Regions from separate parts of the Peribacillus sp. FSL E2-0159 genome, predicted to be linked through region 1. Evidence: riboswitches for the same ligand, from Rfam matches in the RefSeq annotation. Region 1 holds a riboswitch; the other holds the start of a gene.
What was found. A riboswitch is a leader RNA that binds a small molecule or an ion and turns the genes downstream of it on or off. The one in region 1 is predicted to bind cyclic di-GMP.

Region 1 (10,203 bases):
TGTATGCAAAACCGCATGATGCTCAATCTCCGTTGTAATGATGTGCTTACCTTGTTCTTTATAAGCATTCGCAACACCAATGATCGCCGTATTATCAGCCTCGGTTCCACCGCTCGTGAAAATGATTTCATTCCGCCCCGCACCGATGCTCGCTGCAATACTCGAACGTGCCTCATCCAAAACATGGCGCGCCTCCCGCCCGAAAGCATGAATGCTCGACGGATTTCCGAAGTCATGACTCATGACTGTCATCATCCTATCGACCACATTTGGATGCATCGGTGAAGTCGCAGCATGATCTAAATATATTCTGTCCACTTTTTTGTCGCCTCCATTAAAAAACGCAAGCGCCTACATAATAGGCGCATTGCTAATCACTTAAATATAGTACATATAAGAATCGATTTCACCCGTATCCTTGTAGCTCGCCAAATCCATAAGCGTCGTATTATCCAATACATCCTTCACAGCATCGCGAATCCGGATCCAAAGCTGGCGCTTCACCGGCTCCTCATCCTCAATTCCTTCAACAGGGGTAATCGGCCCTTCCAATACACGAATGACATCACCCGAAGTAATCTCCTGAGGATCTTTAGATAGTACATACCCGCCATACGCACCGCGGACACTCTTCACCAACCCAGCATTACGAAGCGGCGCAATCAACTGCTCCAAATAATGCTCCGACAGATTATGCGTCTGGGCAATCGATTTCAAACTCTTCGGGCCTTCTCCATAATGTTTAGCAAGCTCGATCATAATCGTTAAACCATAACGGCCTTTAGTAGATATCTTCATACATATACACCTCAAATTATTTATCCGTTTCTAAATTCTTTTGAAATTATAGCATATTCCCGCTGGAAATGCATTCACCCGCCCTTCATTTGTCAAATTATCCTAATTGGAAAGGTAGGAAAAATAAAAATAAAGAATGGAAGGCAACTAATTGGATGACGAATTTTTATCGGTTGGGGTCGGATTTTAAGGTTAGGACGATCGATTTTTTGCGCGGACGAGCGGATTATTGTGGCGCTTGGTCATATTATTCCGCTAGGTAGGTGGATTTATCAACCTTTACATCACAAATTAAATCCCCAAACGGACTACCATAATACGAATTCGCCCTCTTTTACAGCATAATCAGCGCATTTCCCCCATCAGTTGTGATACCTTATATAAAAAGGAGAGGTGCGCAATGAATATAAAACCGCTTGCTTTCCGGATGCGGCCTCGATCGATTGATGAGATCATCGGGCAGGAGCATCTGGTCGGTGAAGGAAAAATTATCGCTAGGATGGTGAAAGCCAAACAGCTTTCTTCCATGATACTGTATGGTCCGCCGGGAATTGGCAAGACTTCAATTGCAAGTGCGATTGCCGGAAGCACGAAGTTTGCTTTCCGGACGCTGAACGCGGTGACCAATAATAAAAAGGATATGGAAATCGTGGCAGCCGAGGCTAAGATGTCCGGGAAAGTGATACTGTTGCTTGATGAGGTTCATCGACTAGATAAGGCGAAGCAGGATTTCCTATTGCCTTATCTTGAAAATGGGATGATCACCTTGATCGGTGCAACGACCAGCAACCCGTATCATGCAATCAATCCGGCCATCCGAAGCAGGTGCCAGATTTTCGAGCTCAAATCCTTGGAAACCAATGATATAACCAAAGCTCTAGAACGGGCACTTCATGATGAAGAGCGGGGGCTTGGTGCGTATAAAACCGATGTCAACTTTGATGCCCTTACCCATTTCGCGACTGCTTCGAACGGAGATGTCCGCAGTGCCCTTAACGCTCTTGAGCTCGCCGTCATTTCCACCGAACCCGATGAGTCCGGAACGATTCATATAGATCTGCAAATTGCCGAGGAATGCATGCAGAAAAAAAGCTTCTCGCATGACAAGGATGGAGATGCCCATTATGATGTTTTGTCGGCTTTCCAAAAATCAATTCGCGGCAGTGATGTGAATGCAGCCCTTCATTATTTAGGGCGCTTGGTCGAAGCCGGCGATCTTGTCAGCATTGCCCGCCGCTTAGTAGTCATCGCTTACGAAGACATAGCACTTGCCAATCCCCAAGCTGGTCCTAGGGCACTCGCTGCAGTCGAAGCCGCTGAACGACTCGGTTTTCCTGAAGCGCGGATTCCACTTGCCAACTCGGTAATCGAGTTATGCCTATCACCTAAATCGAACACGGCCATTGTCGCAATCGATGCAGCTCTGTCCGACATTCGCAGCGGCCATAGTGGAGATGTACCAGATCACCTTAAGGATGCCCATTACAAAGGAGCCACCGATCTCGGACGCGGCATCGGCTACCTTTATCCGCATGACTACGAGAATGGCTGGGTGAAGCAGCAATACTTACCGGACAAACTGCGCAGCAAAAAATATTACAAACCGAAAAAGAGCGGGAAATTTGAACAAGCCCTTGCCTCGGTCTATGAAAATATCGAGAAAAAGAAATAACTCCGGATCAATTCAGACCCGGAGTTTCTTTATGGTGGAAATGAAAGCTTTTAACTTGCCTTACGCTGACAAAAATCGCCTCCCCTTGAACATTTGGTGACCGCCATTCTGTAAAAAACAACTTATATCCACCAGTAAGCCATTGTGTCCAAATCAAACACAGGCAGTATGTACAATTGTCATCCAAACGCTCCGGCTAGGCTTTCTTAGGTTGAAACCCGAATGTTCCATTTTAATCGCCTAGCTTGGCTAGTTCCCCCGGAAATCGTACGCAATCTGTTAGGGTTTCATCAAGGGCAGAAACAACCTATCAATATATGATTCTAGCCCGCTAACTTTTACAACATTTAAATTTAGATTAGTACAGATTGCAATCCGCGTACTTTTAGCTGCAGAAAAATCAGGCTCCTCGTATCCAGTAAGAGAATATGTCAATACGAGTGCTAGGAGCATGTCCACTCTTCATATGAAGGCACAACAACTTTTTAGTTGCTGTACCTGTATGGTCAATCTTCTTTATAAATACCCTTCGATGCTTTAATCATATTATCCAGCCACATTTTCTTAAATACATTCACACGACGAGGACTGGCAGTCTCTTCACCCTCAGTTGAATTTTCAACTTCTTCTGCGGTGTCGGAAAGGATTTCATTTGAATTGCCTTCATATGATGAGCTTTCCGTTGAGCTGCTTTCATCCGATGAGCTTTCCGTTGAACTGCTTTCATCTGATGAGCTTTCTGTTAAACTGCTTTCATCTGATGAGCTTTCCGTTGAACTGCTCTCGTACGACGAGCTTTCTGTTGATTCACTCTCGGTCGATGAGCTTTCCGTTGATTCACTCTCGGTCGATGAGCTTTCCGTTGAATTACTTTCGTATGGTGAGTTTTCCGTTGAATTACTTTCGTGCTCTGAACTTTCAGTTGAATATTCCATTTTTTCTTTAGCCTCCCATATTTATTAATCCTTTAGGGATATCCGTACTGCATATATACGCGCCTGCTTTTTAATAGTGACTTTGCTTATCACCCATTTTAAAGTAAACCCTCGTTATAATTTAAATATTAGTTAGTCTGTTGAACTTTCTGTTCCATCACTTTCATCTGATGAGCTTTCAGTTGAATCACTCTCGGTCGATGAGCTTTCTGTTGATTCACTCTCCGTCGATGAGCTTTCCGTCGATGAGCTTTCCGTTGAATTACTTTCGTACTCTGAGCTTTCAGTTAAATATTCCATATATTCATTAGCCTCCAATAATTATTTATTCTTTTGGGATATCCGTATAGCAATATATGCGCTTTCTTACTATTAGGGACTTTGCTTATCACCCATTTTAAAGTAATACATCATTCACATGGAAATATTTAGAAAAATATATTTTACCTGGTCAAATTCATTAGATTCAAAGGCTTTTCTCCTTGCAAACAAAAAAAGAACCTCGGAATCCTTTCCGAAGCTACTTTATTATTTTTCCTTCATATTAGCCATGATGTCCCATTAGCCAACCGACCACCGATTTCCCACTACTTACACGAAGTACCTCGACATTTTCCTTGGAGATGATCTCGCCATCCTTAAATCAGAATGACTTCATTAATTTTGTTCTGGATTTCCTCGATTTCATAAGTGGCCATTATAACCCTTTGCTCTTCAAAATTGAAATAAGACAGCAAGCTCCGTACAATCCACTCCGACTGCACACTTGTGTCACACACCATCAAGTGCAGCAATGCTGACATGATTACCAATGTGCAATATAAAAAAGACCTGCAACCTCTAAATATCTGGATGCTAAAAAAGAAATAAACACTAGGCCAAATTGCACAACCAAAGTGTGGATTTTCCGATCAGCCAATCCTTTAGCATTAAACCTTTAAATGAAGAATTGTTCTTGTTAAATCACACTAAAATATGCCAAAGGTATTATAAAATAGTAAAATATACTATTATTTTATTATGAAATTAAATATAATGGATGAAGTGGTTAAAAATAGAGGAAGGAAGTAAAATATGAGACATGAAAAAAAGAAGAAAAAGAAACGGACATGGCTGAAGGTAGTTGGTATTATTGTCCTACTTTTTATATTAGCAGGCGGAGCCTTTGCCTACTCCGTATGGAATTCACTGACAAAAACCGTTGACACGATGCATACACCAATAGACCGTACCACAGATAAACGAACGAAAGACCTCGCACTATCAGATCAGGAGCCATTCTCGATGCTCATGCTCGGTGTCGATGAACGTGATGGCGACAAAGGCCGTTCAGATACTATGATCGTCTTGACAGTCAATCCACAAAAGAAATCGGTCAAAATGCTAAGCATTCCGCGTGATACACGGACTGAGATTGTCGGTCATGGTACACAGGATAAAATCAACCATGCATTTGCCTTCGGCGGCGCGAAAATGTCCATGGATACCGTTGAAAATTTCCTTGATATCCCAATCGACTATTATATGAAGATCAATATGGAAGGCTTTAAGGATATCGTTGACGCAGTCGGCGGTGTGACCGTACAAAACGATCTGGATTTCACTTATGAAGGTGTCCATTTCGCAAAGGGAAGTATTAATCTAAATGGAGAAGATGCGCTTAAATATTCGCGAATGAGATATGAAGATCCGAATGGTGATTATGGCCGTCAATCCAGGCAACGTGCCATCATCGAGGCAGTCATCAAGGAGGGCGCTAGCCTTTCATCATTGACGAAATACGATGATGTATTCGATGCCTTAAGTAAAAATATCCAGACGAATTTGACGTTTGATGACATGATGGACATCCAAAAGAACTACAAGGACGCAAGCAAAAGCATAACCCAAGCAACCATTCCAGGAAATGGAACGAAAATCGACGGAGTCTACTATAATATCGTGTCGGATGAAGAAAAAGAAAAGGTCCAATCCGAATTAAAAGAACAATTATCCATAAAATAAGAAAAAATGAAAGAGCTGTCCGGACCCGCATCCTGACAGCTTTTTCATTTTTCCCGTCCAATATTCTGACAAAAAACGAACACCAATTGTAGAGATTTGTTGGAATTTTTGTTGTTTACTAGGCATAAAAAGACGGTATAATCTAATATGAGCTGACAATCCATCTTCCCCTTGCCCCTTTCATCACTTGACACTATTATTCTTTGGACCCGGAATTCCATCAACCACCATTCATCAACTATAATAAATAATCCTAAACAAAAGGAGTGGATTTAAATGAAAATCAAAGCAGGCAGCTGGGCTATGCTAAGCAAACAGGACAAAATGTTTATTCTGAAAGCCATCAGTGACCGTTCAAGAATGAAATATGTTTCATGAGAAGTAAAACTATTCGGCATTGCATGAGAGCATCGCCTCTCCCTTTTCAATAAAACGAACTTGAGCCTGAAAAAGGAGAGGAATCTATTTAAACTGATTTCCATAACAAACGCCATTCGCCTTTTTCTCTTACGACATAGCAATTTTGTTCCAAAGTAAACATTCCATAGCGAGAATTGAAGACCTGTGTAACTGGAATTTCATAGGCGATTTATGCTGCCTCCCAACCTTATCCAGACCAGTTCTTCACTATCTTAGTGCGGCCAACATCATACTGAAAAGTCTCCACATCAATATGCTGTAAAAATACGTGTGACCGATTTTGCACATAATCTGCCCGATTCGGAAACCGCTGCTTCATTTCAGAACTTAACAATTCCCAGGACTTCCCGAACTCCGCTTCACTTTCATACTCATAGAAATCTTCAACCACGCTTTTTGATCCGCTCGGAAAAAGAAAAATGATACACGCTCCTGCAGCTAAAACCATGAGAATAGCCGTCAATACTCCTATTGGAATCTTACCTTGTCTCCTCACCCTCATCACCCTCACAGGTTATCTTTCATTTATATATAATGGAAAACGATAAAAAAGAAGCATGTTGTTAAACATGCTCCTTAAGTATATGTACTTGAAATAATTTCTTAGATTCATTGACGCCTTCTCCATCGATACCAGAAAAGAGAAAAGAAGATTCCCAGCAAACCGCCAAACGTGTCCAGCATGACATCCTGCCACAAGGGAGTTCGGCCACCGGTTAGTTTTTGATGCAGCTCATCTGCACTCGCATAAAAAAGGACACATAAAAGAGCTCCTGAAAACGAAAGAATAGCATTTTTCACAAAACGGCCCCAAACCCGATACGTCAATAATCCAAACACAAAAAAGATAAAAAGATGGGCACTCTTCCTAAGGAAAAACTCCAGAAAGCCATTTACTCCAGCTGTATGAACACTCACCTCAAGCCCACCAAACGTGAATGAAATGCCACTTAGCTTATCATACCAATATGGCGTATTGAACTTCGCTAAAAAAGGGGTAATGCTTTGCTCCTCATACGTCTGCGAGGAAAAAAAGAAGATGACCATCGCCCATGAAACGAGCAAAATGAGGACGAGATATCTACGGATCATATACTATCAGGTTGTTCAATGATTCCGCTTAATTTCTCCTTAATCTCTTCCACAAGTTCATTTACAGAAACATCTTGTCCAGACTCACCCTTGGCAAAAGTGTCTTTTAAAATATCAAAAAAATCCATTCGAAATTTCCACTCCAATATATAATTGAGCCACCATTTCATACTGTTGTCCTAATCCTTTTTTCAAAAATAAGGAATATAGCTCATTTATTTGATAATCACATATATAGTAGGGTTTGGCAAGCAGAATTTAATATATTATCAGAAAAGTAACTAAAAATTAACATTTCCTTAATATTCAAGGGATTGAATACTACTAGTCAATATGTGTGGATAAAAAACAAAAAAGGCCGATTCCTCAGCCCCTTCGATACCCCATATTATGCTTGTCCCATAAAATAAGTCATTAATGAAATTAAAACTAATGTAATAGTAATATAAGTCCCAATAAAAATTTTCTTGCTTCTTTGTTTCTTTTCATAAACTTCCTCGAACGTTATGAATTTATTTTTTGTCATCAAATAATCTCCTTCTATTTTGATGGCAGCTATCTGACATCGCCTTAAGCGAAGTCCCTTTGCTTGTTCTCTATAGTGTAATATCGGCACATAATCAAAAATATTTAAGTATTATTAACTAGGCTATATTTCTTAAATCTAGTAGAATGTCGCGACTAACGCATTATGTACATTAACTAAATTCTATGATTATCATGTTAAATCCTACCTAGGTATTTTTATTATAATCTAAATATTAAGCGCTTACTTAATAAAATTCATGATTATTTTTATCCAACCAAAAAATGACAACCATAACGGTACACTGAATAAGGTCCCCCATATTAAGCCCTTCATAAAAGCATTAAGTACATCCAAAATAAAAATCCCTCTCATTTAGGTTTCATTTTTATTATTGTGCACATGTACTTTATTCTAGATACCTTTTACGGTAATTTTCCCGATAATGAAAATAAAAAAAGAAGACTGTATAACAGCCTTCCCTAACGTAATGTTTATCCCCTGATTTGCTTTTTTCCCGTTCATTTTCCCTTGATGAACTCCCGCACATCTTCAATAGATAATCCTAAATTTTTAGCTTCCAAAATTAGATATACCCATTCTTCCCGTTCATTGTTAGCTTCCATGATAAATCCCACCCAACTTGTGGTAACATAGCCGTCTTAGTATTTAGCCTTAGACCTGTAATTTTGCGTCCCTACTTTTCAATAGGTTTGCCTTTCTCAAGAATATTTCACATTAATTATTCTCCAAGATTAATAAATCCCTTGAATTCCCTGTTTCCATGGGGCTAAATAAACCATCATGCCCTCAAAAAATTCCCCTTAATTAAAACTATATTAATGTTAATTATACTTAAAAACGTAATAATAGCTCTTAATACTATTCGTTTTTTTCTGTCATTTTTCAACATCATTCATCAAAAAGTGACATTACAATGTAAAAACACTGGTATAATGCGCTTTCTTTACAGCTCTTTTATTAAAAGTAGATTTATAATAGCATATATAAGCTCGAATTTACTATTCCACAAAAATAATATTTCGAAATAAGTGGACTAAGTGATTCAGTTTTAATTTATTTTCCCTAAGAAAAAAAGCCAGCTTTACAAACCATAATATGGCTGTAACCTGACTGTTCAAGAACTTCAATAAATATTTATCCTCTTGATTCCATTTGGATACCTAAGGAGAGCTCCCTGCATACTTCATCATTCACCTTCTTAACACAAAAAAGGACTGATTTCTCAGCCCTGTTTAACACCCGTTATGATTTACCAAGAAAAAAAGTCAATAATGAAATCAATATTAAAATAATAGTAATATAAGACCCAATAAAAATTTTCTTACTTCTTTCTTTCTTTTCATAAGCTTCCTCGAAAGTAATAAATTTGTTTTTTGTCATCAAATATTCTCCTTATATTTTGATGGCAGCTTTCTGACAGCGCTTTCTGTGAAGTCCCTTTGCTTGATCTTCATATTAAAGTATCTTCAATTTGGAAAAATATTAACTGTATTATTCACTATTTTTATACTGAGCTAGATTTTATAAATTAATATCTGTTCTTTACTATATAGTTTACTATAAATCATACAAAATACACTTATTAAAATATTCCATTATACCCAAAAGTCTTTTATACCAAGATAATAATGTTAAGCAATAATACCTACTGTTCCATAGAACTGTTTTATGGCTGCAATTTGATTAATCCCTATCGATTTACTGATTAGTAAATAATAAGGATATAAATTCACCTTTTGCCAAAAATAACAAAAAGGATATCAACGGGAGGAAGAGAAAAATGGATTCAGAAATGCAAGAGAAATGCGGGGTATTTGGAGTATTTAATCACCCCAAAGCAGCCGAATTAACTTATTACGGACTTCATGCACTTCAACACCGTGGTCAGGAGAGTGCAGGAATTGTGGCTAGTGATGGGAAATCATTCAGGAATCACAGGGGAATGGGATTAGTTACCCAAGTATTTTCACGGGACATCCTTGATGGACTAAGCGGAAATATGGCTATTGGTCATGTACGATATTCAACTTCTGGTGAAAGTTTACTGCAAAACGCACAACCCCTCGTTTTTAAATATAGCGAGGGGGACCTGGCTGTTGCTCATAATGGCAACCTCGTAAATGCAAGGATAGAACGGGATGTGTTACAACAGCAAGGAAGCATATTTCAAACAACAACCGATACTGAAATTATTGCTCACTTAATAGCTCGTTCAAGTAAAAAGCATTTCGCAGAAAGCGCACCTGATATGCTTAAACGTATCGACGGTTCATTTGCCTTGATTATAATGACTGAAAAACAAATGCTAATTGCCCTGGATCGTCATGGGTTACGTCCGCTTAGCCTTGGAAAAATTGGTGAATCAATCATCGCCTCCTCAGAAACATGCGCTTTAAATGCGGTTGATGCTAAGTTCTGGCGGGAAGTTGAACCGGGTGAATGGCTTCTTATAGATGAAAATGGAATTCAAACTGGAAGATTTGCGGAAAAAGGTAAGGTTTCCCTTTGTTCCTTTGAATTTGTCTATTTTGCCCGTCCGGATAGCGTTATTCAAGGGAGAAGTGTCTTAACAATCCGGAAGGAATTAGGTAAAATTCTGTCAAAAGAACATCCGACACAAGCTGATGTTGTCGTTGCAGTTCCCGAATCAAGCGTCCCTGCCGCCATTGGTTTTTCCCAACAATCAGGAATTCCATATGAAATGGGGATTATTAAAAATCCTTATGCTGGTC
Region 2 (10,203 bases), 1.5 Mb from region 1:
TTTCCATCCAGCAGGAAAATAGAAAAGCCTCCAAAACAGAAACCAATTTTCTGGATGGGATAAATGAGTATTTCAAGAAAAAATCTTAAATCCGCTAAATATGTTTCCAAGCAGGTCGATATTAAATATACAACGATGGACAGTGAAATAGGCGGCCGACTTATTCACTGCCCATCGTAAACAACCACATGGACGTGGGGACTTAAGACTCAAGGAGGAAACATAAATGATTATCAATCACAATATCTCAGCTCTAAACACGCACCGTCAATTATCAAGTGCAACGAATGCACAATCCAAATCAATGGAGAAACTTGCATCAGGCATGCGCATCAACCGTGCAGGCGATGATGCAGCCGGTCTTGCAATCTCTGAAAAAATGCGTGGACAAATCCGTGGATTGGACCAAGCATCACGTAACTCACAAGATGCCATCTCTTTGATCCAAACTGCTGAAGGTGCATTGAACGAAACGACTGACATCCTTCAACGTATGCGTGAACTTGCTACACAAGCATCAACGGATACTAATACAACTAGTGACCGTGGAGAAATCCAAAAGGAAATGGATTCATTAACATCTGAAATCAACCGTATCGGTAACACTACTGAATTCAATACACAGAAATTATTGAATGGTTCTAAGGATTCAGCGACTGCAGCTCAACCTGCAGTACCAGCTGCTCCTGCTGTTGCTGGTGTATATTCCCTTACACCGGGTACAAGCGACATTGAGATTGATGGAAAATCATTTACTTATAACGGTACACCAGGTGCAGGCGAATTTAGTGATGCTGCTGAATTAGCTGCTTTAGTGAATGCAGATGCTACTTTGTCAGCTAAGTACAATGCAAGTGAAGATTCAGGTAAACTAGTTTTAACTCAAAAAACAGGTTTTGAATCTGCGACAGCACCAACAGGTGCAACATTCACAGAAGATACAGCAGGAAAAGCAGCTGTAGAAGCTAAAGAAGCTGTTGAAAAAGGTGCTGGTCTTCAATTCCAAATCGGTGCAAACGAAAACCAAAGCCTGACACTTGAAATTGGTGACATGCGTGCAAGCAATCTTGGATTGACTGGTACTGGCGATGGATTCACTGCAACTACAAATGTAAGCAATGGTACAGATTCTAAAGGTGTTGAATCCGGCCTGGATGTTTCAAATGCTAAAAATGCATCAGCGGCTATCACAAAAATCCAAACAGCAATTGATAACGTATCAGCTGAACGTTCTAAACTAGGTGCGAACCAAAACCGTTTAGAGCACACTATTAACAACTTAGGTACTTCTTCTGAAAACCTGACTGCTGCTGAATCACGTGTTCGTGATACAGATATGGCTAAGACTATGATGGAGCAAACTAAAAACTCTATCTTGGCGCAAGCATCTCAAGCAATGCTAGCTCAAGCAAATCAGCAACCGCAGGGCGTTCTTCAGTTACTTCGTTAATTGAATAGTTAGCCTAACAATAAAGGGTCTGACACTTTGTGTTAGGCTCTTTTATTTGTACTGATTGAAGGGTGTAAGGAACACTACGATGTAGAAAAAAAGGGATTACTGACCCTTAAAAAATAAGGGGCCATTCGTTTATCTGTCACCAAGGAATCTTATGGCTACAATCCTAATGATATTATCTTCTTTGAGTATGATGGTACTACAAAATATGTAGATGAAGATGTCATTACTGTGTATGGTGAAATGACTGGTGAACACAGCTATCAATCACAAGCTGGATGGGATATATCCATTCCTAGTATGTTCGCAGATTCATTTGAATAAAAAGGGAGTTCTATAAATTAAAATCTCAGTCATAATTTTTTCCGAACGTAGAGAAGTGATTATCACCCTCAATTTTAATCTTTCTAATTTTAAAAAAAGACTGTAGATAAAATGATTTCTACCTAAATGTTAAAACAAGGTTGATTGGAACGGAAGGTGCGAGACTCCTGCGGGAGATACGTGTCCAAGGGAGACCCCGCAGGCGCAAAAGCGCCGAGGAGGCTCCCGGACCGGCCGCGGAAAGCGAGTGCCTGGAGTGGAAATCAACTAGACTCCAGTTATTCTTCTGGAGTTTTTTAGTAGAATCTCTTTTATATAAAAAGATCATTTCATGATAGTCTACAGTTGAAACCAAAATCAAAAAGCTTTTCTAAATATAAAACTGTAAGAACCGATATAAAAAGTAAAGACATCATATTGGGGGCTATTTAGATGCTGGAGAGTTTGTCCACGAATATTCTTTCCTCACAACTTAGAACAGCAATCTCGGAAGGAATCAGTACATATTATCAGCGGGAAATGAATACGCTTGCCTATTCGGAGCGAAGTGTGGAATCTACTGATGAGCCTTCAAAAGAAAAGGTGCAGGAAGTAGTAGATGGCTTGAACACTTTCCTCGATCCAACACATACGGCCGTTCGTTTTGAATATCATGAGAAGCTGAATGAGTATTATGTCAAGGTAGTCGATGATGTAACGGATGAGACGATCAGGGAAATTCCTCCTAAGAAGTTATTGGATTTCTATGCGGCAATGACGGAGTTTGTCGGAATCATGGTGGATGAAAAAATATAAGCGGGTGATCAATTTTGGTGCGAATCAGTGGTTTAGCAAGCGGAATGGACATTGATGAATTAGTTAAGAGCATGATGCAGGCAGAACGGGTGCCATTGGATAAATTAACACAGAAAAAGCAGTATTCCGAGTGGCAACGGGATGATTACCGCTCGATAAATACATCTTTATCAGAATTGGATACGCTCATTCGTGATGGAATTGGGAAGCAGTCTTCCTTCATTAAAAAGAAGGTGTCGGTCTCGAATCCAAATGCTGTATCAGTGAAAAATGTGAATTCGACCAGTGATTTTCCCGGGAATATACAAGTGAATGGACTTGCCAAAGCAGCAACCATGATAAGTACGGAAAAATCAGCTGTTACCGACCCTAAAAAGAAATTATCGGAATTGGGTTTCATGACACCACAAGATATTACGATACTGGCCATCAATAAAGACGGCGGTTTTGATACGGAAGTAAAAGATGGATTGACAGTGGAAAAACCGTACACGCTTACCCTTAATGCGGACGATACGTTAGAGAGTGTCATCAATAAAATTAATGCTAACTCGGGAGTGACTCTATTTTTAGATGAAACGTCCCAGAATTTTTCCATCACTGCTAAAAATACCGGTGATGTTAAAGATCGGGCTGAAATTGAATTAGGGGGCACCGGAGATTTTTTTGCTACGTTAAAAATGAGCAGTAACAATGAAGGAACTGGCGGCTCAAAAGGGGAAAATACGTCCATTGTTTATAATGGACTGGAAATTTCCCGGCCTTCGAATACGTTTCAGATTAATGGAGCGGAAATAACGGTAAAGCAAAAAACGACGGATACAGTCACTTTCTCTTCAACAGCTGATGTGGATGCCATCTTGGATACAATCACACAGTTTGTGAATAAATACAATGAAGTCATTAAAAAGGTTCAAGATAAAACCGGTGAAGCGAAATATCGCTCCTTTACCCCGCTTACCTCTGAGCAAAAGAAGGCAATGACAGAGGACGAAGTGAAGTTGTGGGAAGAAAAAGCGAAGAGCGGAACGTTAAAAAGCGATTCGACATTAAAGAGTCTTCTGACCACAATGAGGTCATCTCTATACACCTCGGTGGATGGGATCACAGGAAAAAACAATCTCAGCAGTTTGGGAATCACGACCACCAAAAATTATTTGGAGGGCGGCAAATTAACGATTGATGAGGACAAGCTCCGGGCAGCCATTAGTGAGGATCCCAATGCGATTTATGATATGTTCATGGCCAATGGAATGGAAAAGAGCGACAAAGGCCTCGCGCGCCGATTAAGGGTTGATATAGAATCATCCATGAAGTTGATTACTGAAAAAGCCGGAAAGGCCGGATATGTTAATAACAATTTTACAATTGGAAAATTGGTTGATGGGCTGGATAAGAAGATTTCAACATTTGAAGCAAAGTTAACGAAATTGGAATCACGATACTACAGCCAGTTCACGGCGATGGAAAAAGCGATTCAAAAGGCAAACAGCCAAAGTGCATCGTTGGCTTCTTATTTTAGTTAAGGTAGGTCGGAAAGGAAGTTAAATATGGCGATAAATAATCCATATCAATCATATCAGCAAAATTCAGTCAATACAGCATCACCGGGGGAGCTTACATTAATGCTTTATAATGGCTGTTTGAAGTTCATCATGCTTGGGAAGAAAGCCATTGAAGCAGGAAATATCGAAGCGAAGAATACGAACATCATAAAGGCGCAAAATATTATCCGCGAATTGATGGTGACGCTGAATATGGATGCGGATGTATCCAAAGGCATGATGAGTCTGTATGATTTCATGAACCGGCGTCTGATAGAAGCGAACATGAAAAATGATGTTGCTGCCTTGGAAGAGGTGGAGGGACTTGTTGCTGAGTTCCGGAATACTTGGAAGGAAGTAATTCAAATCAATCGGAAAAAACTATTTACCCAAAGCGGTCAAGTGTAATGGTGATTAGAACCTTTCATGATTTGACTGCTGAATTACTTGCCGTTCTGGAAGATCGCACGATTACAGAACGTGATGATAAAATAGAAAGGGTCACGCAGCTGATTGATCAGCGAGATGGAATTCTTTCTCGAATCAAACCGCCTTTTACTGTTGAAGAGCAGCAACTGGGCTGTGCAACCGTGTTGCTTAACCAACAGGTCGATCACTTGCTGAAGCTTCAAAAGCAGGAGATACAGCGGGAAATCCAAGAAATAAATAAGAAGAAACGATCATCTAATAAATACACGAACCCGTATGAAAGTCTATCAGTGGATGGCATGTTCTACGATAAAAGAAATTAATTACCCAACCGTTTGGACTCCAAATGGTTTTTATGTTAAATATTTTTAAATTTTCTGTAAATAATATAGGCTTAAATTTTTCTTTATAGCATAGCATTTGATATAATGAAGCTAGGGCAGACATCAACCCTTTCAAAACCTTCCGACAATTGTTTCATTATTTCGACATATTTCATGATGTGTTTCTAAAGGGAACCGGAGGGGTATTGTAGAATCTAACTGTATAGTCTTAATTTAAGGAGGACTCACTTTATGAATTACAACGTACGCGGTGAAAACATTGAGGTAACTCCAGCAATTCGAGAATACGTCGAAAAGAAAATTGGCAAGTTAGAACGATATTTTAACAATACACCAGATGCAAATGTGTTAGTGAATTTAAAAGTGAACAATAATACATCAAAGGTCGAAGTGACGATTCCTATGCAGAATTTGGTTCTTCGCGCTGAAGAGGAAAATGCGGATATGTATGCTGCCATTGACTTGATCAATGATAAGCTTGAACGCCAAATTCGTAAACATAAAACGAAGGTCAATCGTAAATTCCGGAACAATCTATCGACTACACCTGATGCATTCGCCTTCAATACGGAAGTTGACGAAGTGGTGGATGAATTCGAAGATGATAATGATATTGAAGTGGTCCGCAATAAGCGTTTTGATTTAAAGCCGATGGACAGTGAAGAAGCGATTTTACAAATGAATATGCTTGGTCACAGTTTCTTCGTTTACACGAATGCGGATACTAATACAACGAACGTAGTGTACCGCCGAAAAGATGGACGCTATGGATTGATTGAACCTAGTTAAATATTAATCTAAGATCAAAAGCACAGCCCCAGGGTTGTGCTTTTTTAATGCATGTTGATAGAATTCGTTGGCTGTTGAGTTTACTAGAAAAGTAATCTTTTGTTCTCTAAAGAATAAAAATTTATTAAAAATCCATTTTAAAGAACAAATTTTGTTCTTTATTAAGATAAATAGTTAGTTTCATCTATTTAATTGCCTCTATCTTTTGCACTATACTCGAATTGTTGGTTCTTTAAAAAGAACAACTAGTTATTTATAAAAAGCAATTTGATCAAGGTGCAGAGGGGTTGGATTACTTGTATCGAAAGAATTGCCATACATGCCATAGGGCTTCTTTTAGCAGTGCGGAGTATGGAAAGTGGCTTTGCCCGATCTGCGGTGAGAACTTAACTGCGCAAAAAGACCTGGATGCACTTACAATTGAGAGAATCAATACACCCCAACAAAATACTAAGAAGAGTAATATTTACTATTATACAAAAAAACGAAATTGAATTAGTCTATGATAAATCACCTGCCCTTTGAATTTTCTTAATATTGTAATATTTTGTCGGATAAAAGTTTTTGCAATTATGTGGATTACCGACATAAAATAGCAATATATGGAGTGTGTATCCGTTATAATATGGTTATGAGTAATGTATTTGGTAATAAATACCACGACAAAGGCAAACTTATTGAAAGATGAGGGCGCAAAGGCACAGGTCTAAGGTCCTTGTGACTACGATGGCTGGTCTGCCTGAAATACAAAGAGTATTTTAGGAGGTAGAAGAGGTGGCTAATGTGGAAATGGATCAAGAATGGGTGAAATTGATTTCAGAAGCAAGAAGCTTGGGGTTCAAAAAAGAGGAAATCAGTGCTTTTTTTAAACGGGAAAGCCTTGAGGCTACATTAGAGGAGCACGATGGAAAATAGGTTCCGAACAAGATCGAGAACTTCCCTATAAACAGTGGTTCGATACATCTGTTTATAGGGTTTATTCTTCCTTGAGATTCTAGTGAGTCTAGCTTATTCAAACTGTATTAGTCAGGATTATGTAGGTAAACTAGTGCACTACCACTCTACTCTTCTTTATCTTTTCTCCATTTATTAAACTCGATGAATTCCCTGAATTGTTGTTTTGAAACACCTGAATTCATGGCTTCCTCAACGATTTTCATCCAGTCAGTGTCCAAGGTTTCCTTATTTGGAGCATCATAAAGCAGGGCATCAACAGGAATGTTAAGTACGGCGGAGATTTTTTCAAGAAATTGAATAGAAGGATTCGTTTGTAAGTTCCGCTCGAGCGAACTTAAATAAGACTTTGCCACACCCGCTTTATCGGCAAGTTCAGTCATCGACATTTTTTTTTCTTCTCGCAGTTTTTTTACACGTTCACCAATCATCAATACCACCTCGAAACATGTTCTATTTATCTTCCGCTATTAAGTTTCAGTAGCCCACCTTATCATTCAAAACATGACGGCTGTAAGGTTGGATTACCTTGACATGCTATCTCTAGTGAGGACACATCATCTAGTGATGGAAGGTTATGGATAATTCTCATTTGCATATGGAATAGTGGGGAGTTTGCAACATATTTTTTATACTTCCTTCTATTTTAACAGTTTTACTCCTCATTTATCCATTGTTTTTCGCAAGAATTGAATTCAGGTCTATACCAGGGAAGTGACATGAAGTTGTACCTCTAGGATAGAAGTGGTAAAATTAAGCGTGCATTAGTAATAATAGAAGATGTGTTTCTTCTTACTTATATGAATTTTGTCATTGAACGATCATTACCATAATAGAGGAGCGTTATTGAATGCTTAATATATTAAATAAAGTTTTTGATCCGAATAAGCGAGAAATCAAACGTTTGGAAAAAATCGCTGATCAGGTCGAAGCGCTGGCTGATGTGACGGCTGCGTTATCGGATGAACAGTTGCGTGCCAAAACGGGTGAGTTTAAAGAGCGTTATCAAAATGGTGAAACCGTTGATGATTTGCTTGTTGAGGCTTTTGCAGTTGCGCGTGAAGGGGCAAAGCGTGCTCTGGGCTTATACCCTTACCGTGTTCAAATCATGGGTGGGGCATCCCTTCATGATGGAAATATCTCTGAGATGAAAACAGGGGAAGGTAAAACCTTAACATCCACCATGCCGGTTTATTTAAACGCGCTTACCGGTAAAGGTGTACATGTCGTTACTGTCAATGAATACTTGGCACACAGGGATGCCACCGAGATGGGTGTATTGTATGATTTCCTTGGTTTGACAGTCGGTTTGAATTTGAATAGTCATTCCAAAGAAGAAAAGCAAGAGGCGTACAATGCGGACATTACGTACAGCACGAATAATGAGTTAGGTTTTGATTACCTTCGTGACAATATGGTGTTATATAAAGAACAAATGGTACAGCGCCCGCTGCACTTTGCTGTCATTGATGAGGTCGATTCAATTTTGATCGATGAGGCGAGAACGCCATTGATCATTTCCGGTTCCGCACAAAAATCGGCTCAGCTTTATATCCAGGCCAATGCGTTTGTGAGAACCTTAAAAAAAGAAACGGACTACACATATGATGAAAAGACAAAGGGTGTTCAGCTGACTGAAGATGGGATGAATCGAGCTGAAAAAGCGTTTAATATCGATAATTTGTTCGATATTAATCACGTTACTTTGAATCATCATATCAACCAGGCGTTAAAGGCGCATGTTTCCATGCATTTGGATGTGGATTATGTGGTCCAGGAAGGCGAGATAGTCATCGTTGACCAATTCACTGGCCGTTTGATGAAAGGCCGCCGTTACAGTGAAGGTCTTCACCAGGCGATCGAGGCGAAAGAAGGGCTTGAAATTCAAAATGAAAGCATGACTCTTGCGACGATCACATTCCAGAATTATTTCAGGATGTATGAAAAACTTTCAGGTATGACCGGTACAGCTAAAACGGAAGAAGAGGAATTCCGCAATATTTATAATATGAATGTCATTGCGATCCCGACAAACAGGAATATCGTCAGGGATGACAGGGCAGATCTTATATATGCGACAACTGATGGGAAGTTCAAAGCTGTTGTGGAAGACATCGCCGAACGTTATACAAAGGGTCAGCCTGTGCTTGTCGGTACGGTTGCCATCGAAACATCTGAAGTCATATCTGCCTATTTATCCAAAAAAGGAATCCCTCACGATGTTTTGAATGCCAAGAACCATGAGCGTGAAGCGGAAATCATTGCGAATGCAGGTAATCAAGGTTCAGTTACAATTGCTACGAACATGGCAGGGCGCGGTACGGATATCAAGCTTGGTGAAGGTGTCAAGGAGCTTGGAGGCCTTGCTGTCATCGGCACGGAACGTCATGAAAGCAGGCGTATAGATAACCAGCTGCGTGGTCGGTCCGGACGTCAGGGAGACCCAGGGGTCACTCAATTCTATTTATCAATGGAAGATGAATTGATGCGCCGCTTCGGTTCGGATAACATGAAAAACATGATGGCACGCCTTGGAATGGATGATTCCCAGCCAATTCAAAGTAAAATGGTGACAAGGGCCGTTGAATCCGCACAGAAACGAGTCGAAGGCAATAACTTCGATTCACGTAAGCAATTGCTGCAGTATGATGATGTTCTCCGTCAACAACGGGAAATTATATATAAACAGCGTTTCGATGTCATGGAAAGTGAGAACTTACGTGAAATCGTCGAAACGATGATTACGGCATCCATCCAGCGAAATGTTGTCGCGTTTGCACCAATGGGCGATGAGGAAGGCTGGAATTTACAAGGCCTTGTCGATTACCTGAATGGTAACCTATTCAATGAAGGTTCAATCACTGTAGCTGATTTGGAAGGGAAAAATGAATCGGAATTGGTTGATTTCATTTTAGCGAAAGTGAAAGAAAGCTATGACCAAAAAGAAGAAGAGCTATCTGAAGAACAAATGCGTGAATTCGAAAAAGTAATCGTTCTTCGTGCAGTCGATAGTAAGTGGATGGACCATATTGATGCAATGGAGCAATTGCGCCAAGGGATCCACCTTCGTGCTTATGGCCAAATCGATCCGTTACGTGAATATCAATCAGAAGGTTTCGCAATGTTTGAAGCCATGATTGCTTCAATGGAAGATGAAGTCGCCAAATACATCATGAAGGCTGAAATCCGCAATAATTTGGAGCGTAAGGAAGTCATAAAAGGACAAGCAGTCAATCCGAAGGAAGAAGACGGGGGAAAAGTGAAAAAAGCCCCTGCACGTAAAAAGGAAGACGTTGGCCGAAACGCTTTATGCCCATGCGGCAGCGGAAAAAAATATAAGAATTGCCATGGCAATTTAGGCTAAAGTTAGGTGTATAATGATTATGGGACGGTTAAGTGTAAGGCTTGCCGCCTCTTTTCATGTTTAGTTTGCATAAAGCAATATATTTGCATATAGTTTGAAGAGGTTTATTTGTGTAATGAAGCGAATCCTTCTTCAGGGATTTTTTTTAACATACTTCTTCAGGGATTTTTTTTAACATACTTAATGAGGTGAAGAGAAATGGAA

Region 2: linked by a shared signal. The riboswitch ahead of NYE63_RS27045 (anti-repressor SinI family protein) and the one ahead of NYE63_RS19725 (anti-repressor SinI family protein) in region 1 are both predicted to bind cyclic di-GMP.

Annotation. Positions count from the first base shown of each region.
Region 1 is NZ_CP152053.1:4,026,410-4,036,612, forward strand. It holds gene NYE63_RS19680 (cysteine desulfurase family protein) at 1-318, opposite strand, end outside; gene NYE63_RS19685 (Rrf2 family transcriptional regulator) at 379-798, opposite strand; gene NYE63_RS19690 (replication-associated recombination protein A) at 1,199-2,470, shown strand; gene NYE63_RS19695 (hypothetical protein) at 2,977-3,405, opposite strand; gene NYE63_RS19700 (hypothetical protein) at 3,538-3,705, opposite strand; gene NYE63_RS19705 (LytR family transcriptional regulator) at 4,480-5,409, shown strand; gene NYE63_RS19710 (hypothetical protein) at 6,017-6,325, opposite strand; gene NYE63_RS19715 (VanZ family protein) at 6,439-6,921, opposite strand; gene NYE63_RS19720 (hypothetical protein) at 6,918-7,049, opposite strand; gene NYE63_RS19725 (anti-repressor SinI family protein) at 7,969-8,073, opposite strand; cyclic di-GMP riboswitch class I at 8,092-8,175, opposite strand; gene NYE63_RS19730 (hypothetical protein) at 8,714-8,851, opposite strand; gene purF (amidophosphoribosyltransferase) at 9,252-10,203, shown strand, end outside.
Region 2 is NZ_CP152053.1:5,514,853-5,525,055, reverse strand. It holds gene csrA (carbon storage regulator CsrA) at 1-89, shown strand, start outside; gene NYE63_RS27075 (flagellin) at 227-1,450, shown strand; gene flaG (flagellar protein FlaG) at 2,213-2,575, shown strand; gene NYE63_RS27065 (flagellar hook-associated protein 2) at 2,593-4,101, shown strand; gene fliS (flagellar export chaperone FliS) at 4,126-4,527, shown strand; gene NYE63_RS27055 (flagellar protein FliT) at 4,527-4,871, shown strand; gene raiA (ribosome-associated translation inhibitor RaiA) at 5,124-5,681, shown strand; cyclic di-GMP riboswitch class I at 6,339-6,424, shown strand; gene NYE63_RS27045 (anti-repressor SinI family protein) at 6,456-6,596, shown strand; gene NYE63_RS27040 (helix-turn-helix domain-containing protein) at 6,743-7,066, opposite strand; gene secA (preprotein translocase subunit SecA) at 7,486-9,999, shown strand; one part of gene prfB (peptide chain release factor 2) at 10,198-10,203, shown strand, end outside.